Regions from separate parts of the Serratia entomophila genome, predicted to be linked through region 3. Evidence: riboswitches for the same ligand, from Rfam matches in the RefSeq annotation. Region 3 holds a riboswitch; each other region holds the start of a gene.

Evidence for each region. Region 3 has a riboswitch for thiamine pyrophosphate ahead of thiB (thiamine ABC transporter substrate binding subunit). Riboswitches for the same ligand answer to the same signal wherever they lie in the genome.
Region 1: linked by a shared signal. The riboswitch ahead of thiC (phosphomethylpyrimidine synthase ThiC) and the one ahead of thiB (thiamine ABC transporter substrate binding subunit) in region 3 are both predicted to bind thiamine pyrophosphate.
Region 2: linked by a shared signal. The riboswitch ahead of thiM (hydroxyethylthiazole kinase) and the one ahead of thiB (thiamine ABC transporter substrate binding subunit) in region 3 are both predicted to bind thiamine pyrophosphate.

Annotation. Positions count from the first base shown of each region.
Region 1 covers NZ_CP082787.1:4,557,720-4,561,882, reverse strand. Annotated here, with positions in the region: gene thiE (thiamine phosphate synthase) at 1-606, opposite strand, end outside; gene thiC (phosphomethylpyrimidine synthase ThiC) at 599-2,542, opposite strand; TPP riboswitch at 2,654-2,778, opposite strand; gene rsd (sigma D regulator) at 2,818-3,321, opposite strand; gene nudC (NAD(+) diphosphatase) at 3,421-4,163, shown strand, end outside.
Region 2 covers NZ_CP082787.1:3,707,794-3,711,956, forward strand. Annotated here, with positions in the region: gene KHA73_RS17965 (inhibitor of vertebrate lysozyme family protein) at 1-55, opposite strand, end outside; gene thiD (bifunctional hydroxymethylpyrimidine kinase/phosphomethylpyrimidine kinase) at 142-942, opposite strand; gene thiM (hydroxyethylthiazole kinase) at 939-1,733, opposite strand; TPP riboswitch at 1,769-1,860, opposite strand; gene KHA73_RS17980 (GNAT family N-acetyltransferase) at 1,930-2,355, shown strand; gene KHA73_RS17985 (MFS transporter) at 2,374-3,588, opposite strand; gene KHA73_RS17990 (winged helix-turn-helix transcriptional regulator) at 3,684-4,133, shown strand.
Region 3 covers NZ_CP082787.1:688,245-692,407, reverse strand. Annotated here, with positions in the region: gene sgrR (HTH-type transcriptional regulator SgrR) at 1-1,290, shown strand, start outside; TPP riboswitch at 1,328-1,445, shown strand; gene thiB (thiamine ABC transporter substrate binding subunit) at 1,504-2,490, shown strand; gene thiP (thiamine/thiamine pyrophosphate ABC transporter permease ThiP) at 2,466-4,070, shown strand; gene thiQ (thiamine ABC transporter ATP-binding protein ThiQ) at 4,114-4,163, shown strand, end outside.

The sequences.
Region 1 (4,163 bases), 1.1 Mb from region 3:
GGTGGTGGCCGCGCGCCAGTCCGCCGCCTGGGTGATGGCGCTGACCATCGCCACGCCGCCGACGCCGCAGGCCAGCACCGCCGGCACGCGATCGATACCGATCCCGCCGATCGCCACCGTCGGGTAGTCCGTCAACCCGGCGAGGTGGCGCTTCAGCTCCGCCAGCCCCTGCGGCGCCGAAGGCATGTCTTTGGTCTGGGTCGGGAAGATGTGCCCGAGGGCAATATAAGAAGGTTTTACCGCGATGGCGCGCGCCAGTTCGGCGTCGTCGTGGGTCGATACCCCCAGCCGCAACCCGGCGCGGTGGATCGCCGCCAGATCGGTGGTATTCAGATCTTCCTGGCCGAGGTGCACGCCATAGGCGCCGTGCTTGATCGCCAGCCGCCAATAATCGTTGATGAACAGCCGCGCATGATGCCGCTTGCCCAGGGCGATGGCGGCGGCGATGTCTTCCTCTACCTGCTCATCCGGCAGATCCTTGATGCGCAGTTGAATAGTGGTGACGCCGGCGCCCAGCAGGCGGGCGATCCATTCGACGCTGTCGACCACCGGGTACAACCCCAGCTTGTGCGGGGTGGCGGGGAACGGGGTGGTGATATCAGTCATTGCTTATTTCCTCTTGCAGGTTACCGGCGCTGTGATACAGCTCGCTGCCGCGTGAACGGAACTCGGCCGACATTTTTTCCATGCCGTCCAGCTGCACTTCTATCGGTTTGGCGGCCTCCTGAGCGGCGGCGTAATCGCGCACTTCCTGCGAGATTTTCATCGAGCAGAATTTCGGCCCGCACATCGAGCAGAAGTGGGCGATTTTGCCGGACTCCTGTGGCAGGGTTTCGTCGTGGTAGGCGCGGGCGGTGGCCGGATCGAGCGCCAGGTTGAACTGATCTTCCCAGCGGAATTCGAAGCGGGCTTTGGACATGGCGTTGTCGCGGATCTGCGCGCCCGGGTGGCCCTTGGCCAGATCGGCGGCGTGGGCGGCTATCTTGTAGGTGATAAGTCCTTGTTTAACGTCTTCCTTGTTCGGCAGGCCGAGGTGTTCTTTCGGCGTGACGTAACACAGCATGGCGCACCCGAACCAGCCGATCATCGCCGCGCCTATGCCGGAGGTGAAGTGGTCATAACCCGGGGCGATATCGGTGGTCAGCGGGCCGAGGGTATAGAACGGCGCCTCGTGGCAGTGTTCCAGTTCTTCGGTCATGTTGCGGCGGATCATCTGCATCGGCACGTGGCCGGGGCCTTCGATCATCACCTGCACGTCGTACTCCCAGGCGATTTTGGTCAGCTCACCGAGGGTATGCAGCTCGGCGAACTGCGCTTCGTCGTTGGCGTCCTGAATGGAGCCCGGGCGCAGGCCGTCGCCGAGCGACAGCGAAACGTCATAGGCGGCGCAGATCTCACAGATTTCACGGAAGTGTTGGTACAGGAAGTTTTCCTGGTGGTGCGACAGGCACCATTTGGCCATGATCGAACCGCCGCGCGAAACGATGCCGGTCAGGCGTTTGGCGGTCATCGGCACATAGCGCAGCAGCACGCCGGCGTGGATGGTGAAGTAGTCCACCCCTTGTTCCGCCTGTTCCAGCAGGGTATCGCGGAACATTTCCCAGGTCAGGTTTTCCGCCACGCCGTTCACCTTCTCCAGCGCCTGATAAATCGGCACCGTGCCGATGGGCACCGGGCTGTTGCGCAGGATCCATTCGCGGGTTTCGTGGATATAGCGGCCGGTGGACAGATCCATCACGGTGTCGGCGCCCCAGCGAGTCGCCCACACCAGCTTTTCCACTTCCTCTTCTATCGAGGAGCTCACCGCCGAGTTGCCGATATTGGCGTTGACCTTCACCAGGAAATTGCGGCCGATGATCATCGGTTCGGATTCCGGGTGGTTGATGTTGGCGGGGATGATGGCGCGGCCGGCGGCCACCTCCTGGCGCACGAATTCCGGGGTAATGTTGTCGGGCAGATTGGCGCCCCAGCCCTGGCCCGGGTGCTGCCGGCGCAACGCTTCGCCGCGAATGCGTTCGCGCCCCATGTTTTCACGGATGGCGATAAACGCCATCTCCGGGGTGACGATGCCGGCGCGGGCATAGTGCAGCTGGGTGACGCATTTACCCGGTTGCGCCCTGCGCGGCTGCGGCAGGTGTTCGAAACGCAGATGGTCCAACCCCTCGTCCGCCAGGCGCTGCTGGGTGAAACCGGAGCTGACGCCGCTCAGGGGCGCGGTATCACCGCGTTCTTCAATCCAGCCGGTGCGCAGTTTGGCCAGGCCGGCATGAACGTTGAGCTGGGCCTGCGGATCGCCGTAGGGGCCGGCGGTGTCATACACCGGAATGGCCTCGTTCGGCTGGTACTGCGGGTTGTCCTTGCCACCGCCGATCAGCGTCGGGCTGAGCTGGATTTCGCGCATCGGCACCTGCACGTCGCTGCGTGCGCCCTGCAGATAGATACGGCGTGAGTTGGGGAAGGCCATCCCCTGCAGGCTGTCGATAAACTGCTGGGCGGCTTCGCGTTGTGCTTTGCGGGCACGAGGTTTCTTAACGTTAGACATAGCAAGTTCCTACCAGTGGGTTGGGAAAGTTGCTTGTCTGGAGCTCGGAGGGAGTAATGGTGCTGGCCGGTAAAGCGGATCGTCCCTAACCGGGAGGAGTCCTGCCTGTGGCGATAGATTACTCTTGTTCCCTTCGCGGGTATTAACCCGATCAGGTTCCGCGGATCCCGAATTAACGGTCTCAGCCTGGCCAATTTGTTGAACAAATCAGGCGCTAGGCACTCCGACAAGATGCCCCCCAGTATAGGAGGGATAATAAAAAAAACTACAAAATTCTAACGCGCCTGATCCAGCGCCTGGTCCGGCAGGGGCGACTGAGGGGCTTCCGCCGCCAGGTGGATCAGCCGGTCTTCCAGGGTAAAACGTGCGGCCAGGGTTTCGCCGATATCCGACAACGCCTGGTGGAGCTCCAGGCACAGGTCCTGATCGATATCCACTTCGGTATAGCGATCGTGGAACGCCATGATCTGCTCGGTATTGGCCCAGAGCTTGGGGTAGATGTTAACCGACAGCGTCATTTTCGGACTGGAGGAACCTTCCACTTGTTTGATAATTCTGTCATAGATATGGAAATGCCCGGCTGAGAGATAATCCACCAGATTATGGCAAAAGTTCTCCAGCGCTTTTTCATTCAGCGGCGTATGCTTTTCTTTATTCGGTTTGAGGCCCACTAAAGTACAGTAGGCGACCAGCAACTGCTTGCGGGCCTGAAGCCATTGATCGACTAATTCATTACTACCACCAAGGCGTTGAGTCAGGCTTTCCAAACGGTTGAGCATGTTTGACTCCGTCATTAATAAAAAGTAACAGTAAGTTATTAAAATGTAACAAGGCCGATTTGTAGAGTGCCAGTGAAGCTGAGGTTGTGCAACAACGATATGGAACTTGCATTAACGGGTAATGAAAATGGCTGGTGGATAGTCAGCCATGAAAGCAAACTTTGGTTACCGCAAGGTGAACTGCCGTTCGGTTCGGCCGCCTCTTTTTCCCTGCAGGGCAAGATGGCGCGCACTATCGGTGAGTGGGGCGGTGCGCCTGTCTGGCTGGTTCGGCAGGCGATGCCGCACGACATGGGCTCGGTGCGGCAACTGCTCGAACTGGATCGCGGTTTGTTCCAGCTCGCCGGGCGCGGCGTCCAGTTGGCCGATTTCTATCGTTCCCATCGCTATTGCGGCTACTGCGGCCATGAAATGCACCTCAGCCGCAGCGAAAGCGCCTGCCTGTGCGGCCACTGCCGTGAGCGCTACTATCCGCAGATCGCCCCCTGCGTGATCGTCGCCATCCGGCGCGACGACCAGATCCTGCTGGCGCAACACGTTCGCCACCGCGGCGGCATCCACACGGTGCTGGCCGGCTTCGTTGAGGTGGGCGAGACGCTGGAGCAGGCGGCCGCGCGCGAGGTGATGGAAGAGAGCAATATTGAAATCAAGAACCTGCGCTATGTCACCTCCCAGCCCTGGCCGTTCCCGCATTCGCTGATGATGGCCTTTATGGCCGACTACCATCAGGGCGAGCTGCGCCACGATCCCAAGGAGTTGCTCAACGCCGGGTGGTACCGCTATGACCAACTGCCGCTGTTGCCGCCGCCCGGCACCGTGGCGCGCCGGTTGATAGAGGACAC
Region 2 (4,163 bases), 2.0 Mb from region 3:
TGAAGCTGAGCAACGCGCCAAAAACGGCGCTGCGGAGTGCGCATTGTCCTGCCATGGCCTTTCTCCCTGGGTTAATTCTATTTACCCCGGCTGGCGCCGGGCCTCGATCTAGTCAGACCGCAATGACGGCAAAAAGTTGGCTCACCACCAGGCATGGAAATGATGCACCGGCCCGATGCCGTGCCCCACTTCCAGCGTATCCGCCTGCTGCAGCGCCTTTTGCAGATAGTCCTTGGCGGCGGCGACGGTTGCCGCCCAGTCATCATGACGCGGGCGCAGCGCCGCCAGCGCCGCCGACAGCGTGCAGCCGGTGCCGTGCGTATGGCGGGTGGCGACGCGCGGCGCGCTAAAGCGCTGCTCCTGCCCGGCGGTAAACAGCCAGTCCGGGCTCTCGCTTTCGCTCAGGTGGCCGCCCTTCATCAGCACCGCCTGGCAGCCCATCGCCAGCAACGCCCGCCCCTGTTCACGCATTTGCAGTTCATTTTCCGCCGGCGCGCACGCCAGCAAGGCGGCCGCTTCCGGCAGGTTTGGCGTGATGATCGACACCAGCGGCAGCAGTTCACGGCGGATCGACTCCACCGCCTCCGGCGCCAGCAGCGGATCGCCGCTTTTCGCCAGCATCACCGTATCCAGCACCACAAATTCCGGCCGATAATGGCGCAGCCGCTCGGCTACAGCCTGCACGATCGCCGCGTTGGCCAACATGCCTATTTTGGTGCTGTCGATGCGCAGATCGCTGAACACCGAATCCAACTGGGCGGCGACGAACGCCGGTTCAATCTGATAAACCGACTGCACGCCGCGGGTATTTTGCGCCACCAGCGCAGTGATCACCGAAGCGCCGTATGCCCCCAGCGCCGAGAAGGCTTTCAGATCGGCCTGAATGCCGGCGCCACCGCTGGGATCGGTGCCGGCGATAGTCAAAGCGTTGATGCGTTTCATTGCAGATCCTCCGCGCGCAGCCGGTACAGGGCGTCGAGGAACGCCGGGGTAAAGCTGCCCGGCCCGGCGGCAGCCGCGGCTGCCAGACCGCCGCAGTGCGACATCACCCGGCAGGCGGTGGCGACGTTATCCAACCGCTCGCCCGGCAGGCTGCAAAATGCCGCCACTACCGCCGACAGGGCGCAGCCGGTGCCGACCACCCGCGTCATCAATGCATCACCGCCGGCTACCGCCCAATCCCGTTGGCCGTCGGTAACGTAATCCACCGCGCCGGTCACCGCCACTATCGCACCGCTGCGGCGCGCCAGCTCGCGGGCGGCGGGCAAGGCGGCCAGCGAATCGTCGGCGCTGTCTACCCCGCGGCCGTTGGCCTGCAGGCCGCTGAGCGCCATGATCTCGGACGCGTTGCCCCTGATCGCCGCCGGTTGTTCGTCCAACAGCTTTTTGGCAAAGGCGGTGCGGTAGGCCAACCCGCCAACCGCCACCGGATCCAACGCCCAGGGCGTGCCCGCCTGGTTGGCGGCCGCCACCGCCGCCAGCATCGATTCGGCGCGCGGAGCATTAAGGGTGCCGATATTGATCAACAGCGCGTCCGCCAGCCGGCTGAACTGCGCCGCCTCGCCCGGCTCCACCACCATCGCCGGCGAAGCGCCGAGCGCCAGCAAAACGTTGGCCGTCAACGACTGCACCACTTCATTGGTCAGGCAGTGAACCAGCGGGGGCCGGCGTTTGAATTGGGTCAGACAGGCCGCGGCGCGTGCGCCGGGTAAAGCTTCAGGTCGAGCGAACATATTCCTCCCAACCGGCGTTCAAGAAGGCGGGTACCGGTTGGGCACCGAGACTTCCCTACGCTGGCATAATCCAGATCAGGTAATACGGGTAAAATCTCAGCCCTGACGGGCACCCCGAGTCAAGACCGCCATTATTGGGCTTGCCGCCGGTGAGGTCAATCGCGCTATAGTGGGGAAAAAATAAAAAGGAGACGCCATGCACACAAGACCATACCAAGAGGCCGATCGCCCGTTCCTGCGCACCCTGTACCTGGCTTCGCGCAAGGCGGCGTTCACCTGGTGCAATACCGACGGTTATCGGCTGGAGGATTTCGATCGCTCGACGCTGGGCGAGGATATCTGGGTGGCGGAGGAGGACGGCAAACTGCTGGGGTTCGTGTCGATTTATCGCGCCGACAACTTCATCCATAACCTGTATGTCGACCCACATCTGCCGCCGCGCGGCGTCGGCAGCGCCCTGCTGCAGGCGGCGGAGCGCACCTTCACCGCCACTGGCGCATTGAAATGCCTGGTGAAAAACGAGAAGGCGCTGGCGTTCTATCGCAAACACGGCTGGCGCACCATTTCGACCGGCAACGACGGCGAAGAGGACTATTACCTGCTGCACTCGCCGGCGAAATAATAAGAGCGCGGCGCCACGTCATGGCCGCTCGGGCATGGCGCGCAGCGTCAGCCGCCAGAACAGCAGCGCGCCGAGGCTGACGCTCGCCCCCAGCCAGCACACGCCGCTCCAACCGGCCCAGGCGTAAACGTGGGTGCTGGCGAAGGCGCCCAATCCGCTGCCGGCGGCGTAAAACAGCATATAACACCCCACCAGCCGGCTGTGACTCTGCGGATGGGCGTTGAAGATCATGCTCTGGTTCAGCACGTGGATCGCCTGCCCGGCCAGATCCAACAGCACGATGCCCGCCACCAGCCAAATTAGGCCATAGCCCAGCATGCCGAGCGGCAGCCAGGCCAGCGTCAGCAACAGCAGGCAAACGCCGCTGGCCAACTGCCCCAGCCCGCGATCGGCAAGATGCCCGGCGCGCATCGCCGCCAGAGCGCCTACCGCCCCCACCAGCCCGAATGCTCCCACCACCGAATGGGAAAAGTTAAACGGCGGCCGGCTGAGCGGCAGCACCAGCGCGCTCCAGAAGATGCTGAACGCCGCAAACATCAGCAGCGCCAGCATGCCGCGAATTTGCAGCGTGCGATCGCGCCGCAATAGCGTCAGCATCGAGCGCAATAAGGCCGGATAGCTGAGCGTTTGGGGTGGCGTCTGCAGTGCAGGCAACAGGCGCGCCAAAATGGGCAACAAAACCAACGTGACCCCAGCGGAGAAAAAATACACCGTGCGCCAGCCGCCGATGTCCGCCAGCGCGCCGGAAAGCGTGCGCGCCAACAACAGCCCCAGCACCACCCCCCCCTGCGCCGCCCCCACCACCCGCCCGCGTTCGTGCGGCGCGGCCAGGGTAGCGGCAAAGGCGATCAGCCCTTGCGTCATGGCGGTGCCCAGCAGCCCCACCAGCAGCATGCCCGCCAGCAGCAACAGGCTGCTGTTCGACCACCCCACCGCCAGCAAGGCGGCAATCAACAGCAGCTGCTGGGCGGCCAACAGCTGGCGCCGATTAACCCGATCGCCCAGCGGCACCACCAACAACAAAGCCAGCGCGCAGCCGAGCTGGGTAACGGTGATCACCATGCCCACCGCCGCCAGGCTGATGCCGAAATCTGCGGCGATGGCATCCAGCAGCGGCTGCGCATAGTAGACATTGGCCACGCTGAAGGCGCTGGCCCCGGCCAGCAACAGCACCAGCGAAGCAGGCAGCCGATCCGCTGCGGCGTACGGGGCATCTAGCAATTTGTCGCTCATCGTCAGCTCCAATGTGGTTTCATTATTAAACCCAATGAACTTTACGCACAGAGGTTTTATAATGCAACCAGATCTTGCTGCTGGAGTGGAACACCGTGAAACGTAAAAGCCTGGAAGACGCGCAGTGCCCGGTGGCGCGCACGCTGGATGTGATTGGCGAATGGTGGTCGCTATTGATCGTGCGCGACGCCTTCGACGGCGTACGCCGCTTCAGCGAATTTCAAAAAGGGCTGGGGATGGCGAAAAACATCCTCTCTACCCGCCTGCGCACCCTGGTGGCGCACGGGGTGCTGGAGGTCGTCCCGGCCTCGGACGGCAGCGCCTATCAGGAATATGCGCTGACCGCCAAAGGCCGCGCGCTGTTTCCGGTGATCGTCGGCCTACGCCAGTGGGGGGAGGATTATCTGTTCAGCGAAGGAGAGACGCATTCAACGCTGGTGGAAGCCGACAGCGGCCGGCCGATCCCGCGCATGACGCCGACCGGCGGCGCCGGGCAGCCCCTCACCCCGCTTAACACCCGGGTGGTGAAGGTGGGTGAGGCTTAACGGATAGCATATTGATGCTGTTCGTTTTAT
Region 3 (4,163 bases):
CTCTACTATCGCCAGTTGTACAACCTGTTGCCCGGCTCGGCGCTGCGGCGTTCGGAAACCCACCTGGCCCGGCAAATCTTCAGCGGTCTGACGCGCATAAATGAGGAAAACGGGGAACTGGAGTCCGATCTTTCCCATCACTGGCAGGCCCTGACACCGCTGCACTGGCGTTTTTACCTGCGCCCGGCGATCCATTTCCACCACGGCCGCGAACTGGAGATGGAAGACGTCATCAGCTCGCTCAACCGGTTGATGCCGCAACCGCTGTTTTCACACATCGAGAGCGTCACCTCGCCGACGCCTTACGTCATCGATGTGCGCCTGAACAGCCCCGACTACTGGCTACCCTGGCTGCTGGGCAGCGTGCACGCGATGATCCTGCCGCGCGAATGGCGCAGCCTGCCGGATTTCGCCCGCCATCCGATAGGCACTGGCCCATACAGCGTGGTGCGTAACCACCGCAGCCAGATGAAGATCCACGCCTTCGATGACTATTTTGGCTACCGGGCGCTGATCGACGAGGTGAATATCTGGGTGCTGCCGGAAGTTACCGAGGAGCTGGTGCACTCCGGCGTCCAGCTGCAGGGCGACGACACCGGCAAAAACGAGCTGGAAAGCCGGCTGGAGGAAGGCTGCTACTTTCTGCTGTTCGACCAGCGTTCCCTGCTGGCGGCCGATCCGGCCATCCGCAGCTGGCTGTGCGAACTGATCAACCCAATATCTCTATTGAGCAACGCCGGGCCGGTCTACCAACGCTATTGGTCGCCGGCCTATGGCCTGCTGCCGCGCTGGCATCACAATCGCGCGCTGGCGCAGCAGCCCAAACCGGCGGGCCTGACCGCGCTGACGATCACCTATTTCAACGAGCACTCGGAGTTCCACGCCATCCGCCAGGCCATCGAACCGCTGCTGGCTCAGCATGGCGTCAGGCTGATTGTGCAGACCGTAGATTACGCCACCTGGCATAAGGGCGATGCGCAGAGCGATCTGTGGCTCGGCAGCGCCAATTTTACCCTGCCGCTGGAATTCTCGCTGTTCGCCACCCTGTATGAGCTGCCGCTGTTGCAGCACTGCATGCATGAAGATCTGGCGCAGGACGCCGCGCAGTGGCGCGCCAACCGCCTGCCGCTGGCGGATTTCTGCCAACGGCTGGTCAGCGGACACCAGCTGCATCCGCTGTTCCACCACTGGCTGCAGCTGCACGGCCAGCGCAGCATGCGCGGCGTGCGCATGAACACCCTCGGCTGGTTCGACTTCAAATCCGCCTGGTTTGCACCGCCGGAGGCATAAGCGCCTTTCGCCTGCGTCGGTTAGTCTTTACAATAGCGCCGTCTCAACGGGGTGCGGAAAGCAGGCGATGAAGAAAGCCCGCTTTTCCGCTGAGAGCACACCCGTCGAACCTGATCCGGTCAATACCGGCGGAGGGATTTGAGCATAGCGATCCGGCCTGGCCGCCTCGCCCCTCTCAGATGCCCTTGCCCCCTTATTTTTCAGGAGTGCAACGTGGTCAAAAAATATCTGCCCTGCTTACTGCTGCTGTGCGCCGCGCCGGCGCTCGCCAAGCCGACGCTGACGGTCTACACCTATGACTCCTTCGCCGCCGACTGGGGCCCCGGCCCGGCGGTGAAAAAAGCCTTCGAGGCCGACTGCGACTGCGAGCTGAAATTCGTCGCGCTGGAAGACGGCGTGTCGCTGCTGAACCGCCTGCGCATGGAAGGCACCAACAGCGCAGCCGACGTGGTGCTGGGCCTGGACAACAACCTGCTGCAGGCCGCCCAGCAGACCGGGCTGTTCGCGCCGAGCGGCGTGGATACCGGCAAACTGACCGTGCCGGGCGGCTGGCAGGATAAAACCTTCGTGCCTTATGACTACGGCTACTTCGCCTTCGTCTACAACAAGGACAAACTGAAAAACCCGCCGAAAAGCCTGCAGGAACTGGTCAGCAGCGATCAAAACTGGAAGGTGATCTATGAAGATCCGCGCACCAGCACGCCGGGCCTCGGCCTGCTGCTGTGGATGCAAAAGGTCTATGGCGACAAGGCGCCGGCGGCCTGGCGGCAGCTGGCGAAGAAAACCGTCACCGTCACCAAAGGCTGGAGCGAAGCCTACGGCCTGTTCCTCAAGGGCGAAGGCGACCTGGTGCTCAGCTATACCACTTCCCCGGCCTATCACCTGATTGAAGAGAAAAAAGACGGCTACGCCGCCGCCAACTTCAGCGAAGGCCACTACTTGCAGGTTGAAGTGGCGGGCAAGCTGAAGGCCGCCAAACAGCCGGCGCTGGCGGAGCGCTTCATGCAATTTATGGTGACACCGGCGTTCCAGAACAGCATTCCGACCGGCAACTGGATGTACCCGGTGATAAACACCCCGCTGCCGGCCGGCTTTGAACAGATGATAGTCCCACAGACCGCGCTGCAGTACAGCGCCGAAGAGGTGGCCAGGCAACGCGGCAGTTGGATCCGGGCATGGCAAACCGCCGTCAGCCAGTAATCCCCCGCTGGCTATGGCCGGGGCTGCTGGCCGCCGGGCTGATCCTGGCCATCGCCGCGCTGGCGATGGGCTCGCTGTGGCGGCACGCGCCGGAAAGCGACTGGCGCGGCCTGTGGCAGGACAGCTACCTGTGGCACGTGGTGCGCTTCACCTTTCGGCAGGCGCTGCTGTCTGCGCTGATCTCGGTGCTGCCCGCCATCCTGCTGGCGCGGGCGCTGTATCGCCGCCGCTTCCCCGGCCGCCAACTGCTGCTCCGGCTGTGCGCAATGACGCTGGTGCTGCCGGTGCTGGTGGCGGTGTTCGGCCTGCTCAGCGTCTATGGCCGCCAGGGCTGGCTGGCGACGCTGTGCGGCTGGCTGGGCGTCAACTACAGCTTCTCGCCGTATGGCCTGCAGGGCATCCTGCTGGCGCACGTGTTTTTTAACCTGCCGCTGGCCACCCGCCTGCTGATGCAGGCGCTGGAACATATCCCGGTCGAACAGCGCCAGCTGGCGGCTCAGCTCGGCATGAACGGCTGGCAGCAGTTCCGCTTTGTCGAATGGCCGGCGCTGCGCCGGCAGATCCTGCCGAGCGGCGCCTTGATTTTCATGCTGTGCTTCGCCAGTTTCGCCACCGTACTGTCGCTGGGCGGCGGGCCCCAGGCCACCACGATAGAACTGGCTATCTATCAGGCGCTGAGCTACGACTACGATCTCAGCCGCGCCGCGCTGCTGGCGCTGATCCAGCTGACATGCTGCCTGGGCCTGGTGGTGCTCAGCCAGCGGCTGGGCCAGGCGTTGCCGGTGGGCCATACCCAAGCACACCTCTGGCGCAACCCGGAGGACAGCCTGTGGCGCCGCGTCAGCGATTTCCTGCTGATCGCCGCCGCCCTCTTGCTGCTGCTGCCGCCGCTGCTGGCGGTGGTCGCCGACGGCGCCAATCAGGCGATGGTCAGCGTGCTGCAACAGCAGATGCTGTGGCAGGCGCTGTTCACCTCGCTGCGCATCGCGCTCGGCGCCGGCCTGCTGTGCGTGGCCTTGACCATGATGCTGCTGTGGAGCAGCCGCGAGCTCAAGCTGCGCCAACGTCTGCGCTGGGGCCAAACGCTGGAGCTGAGCGGCATGGTGATCCTGGCGATGCCGGGCATCGTGCTGGCCACCGGTTTCTTCCTGCTGCTGAGCGACACCCTCGGGCTGCCGCAGTCGCCTTACGCGCTGGTGATCCTCACCAATGCGCTGATGGCGGTGCCTTATGCGCTGAAGGTGCTGGAAAACCCGATGCGCGATCTGGCCGAGCGCTACAATCCGCTGTGCCTGTCGCTGGACATGCGCGGCTGGCGGCGGCTGCGGCTGATCGAACTGAAGGCGCTGCGCCGCCCGCTGGCGCAGGCGCTGGCCTTCGCCTGCGTGCTGTCCATCGGCGATTTCGGCGTGGTCGCCTTGTTCGGCAACGAGCATTTCCGTACCCTGCCTTTTTACCTGTATCAGCAGATTGGCGCCTACCGCAGCAACGACGGGGCGGTAACCGCGCTGCTGCTGTTGCTGCTGTGCTTCCTGCTGTTTACCCTGATCGAACGTCTACCGGGCCGCTCCGCTCAATAGATTGCAACTGCTGCAAGGCGGCGACTTGAAAAATGAAAAACCTATGCTGACGCTTGAAAAACTGACCTACCTGTATGAACACCTGCCGATGCG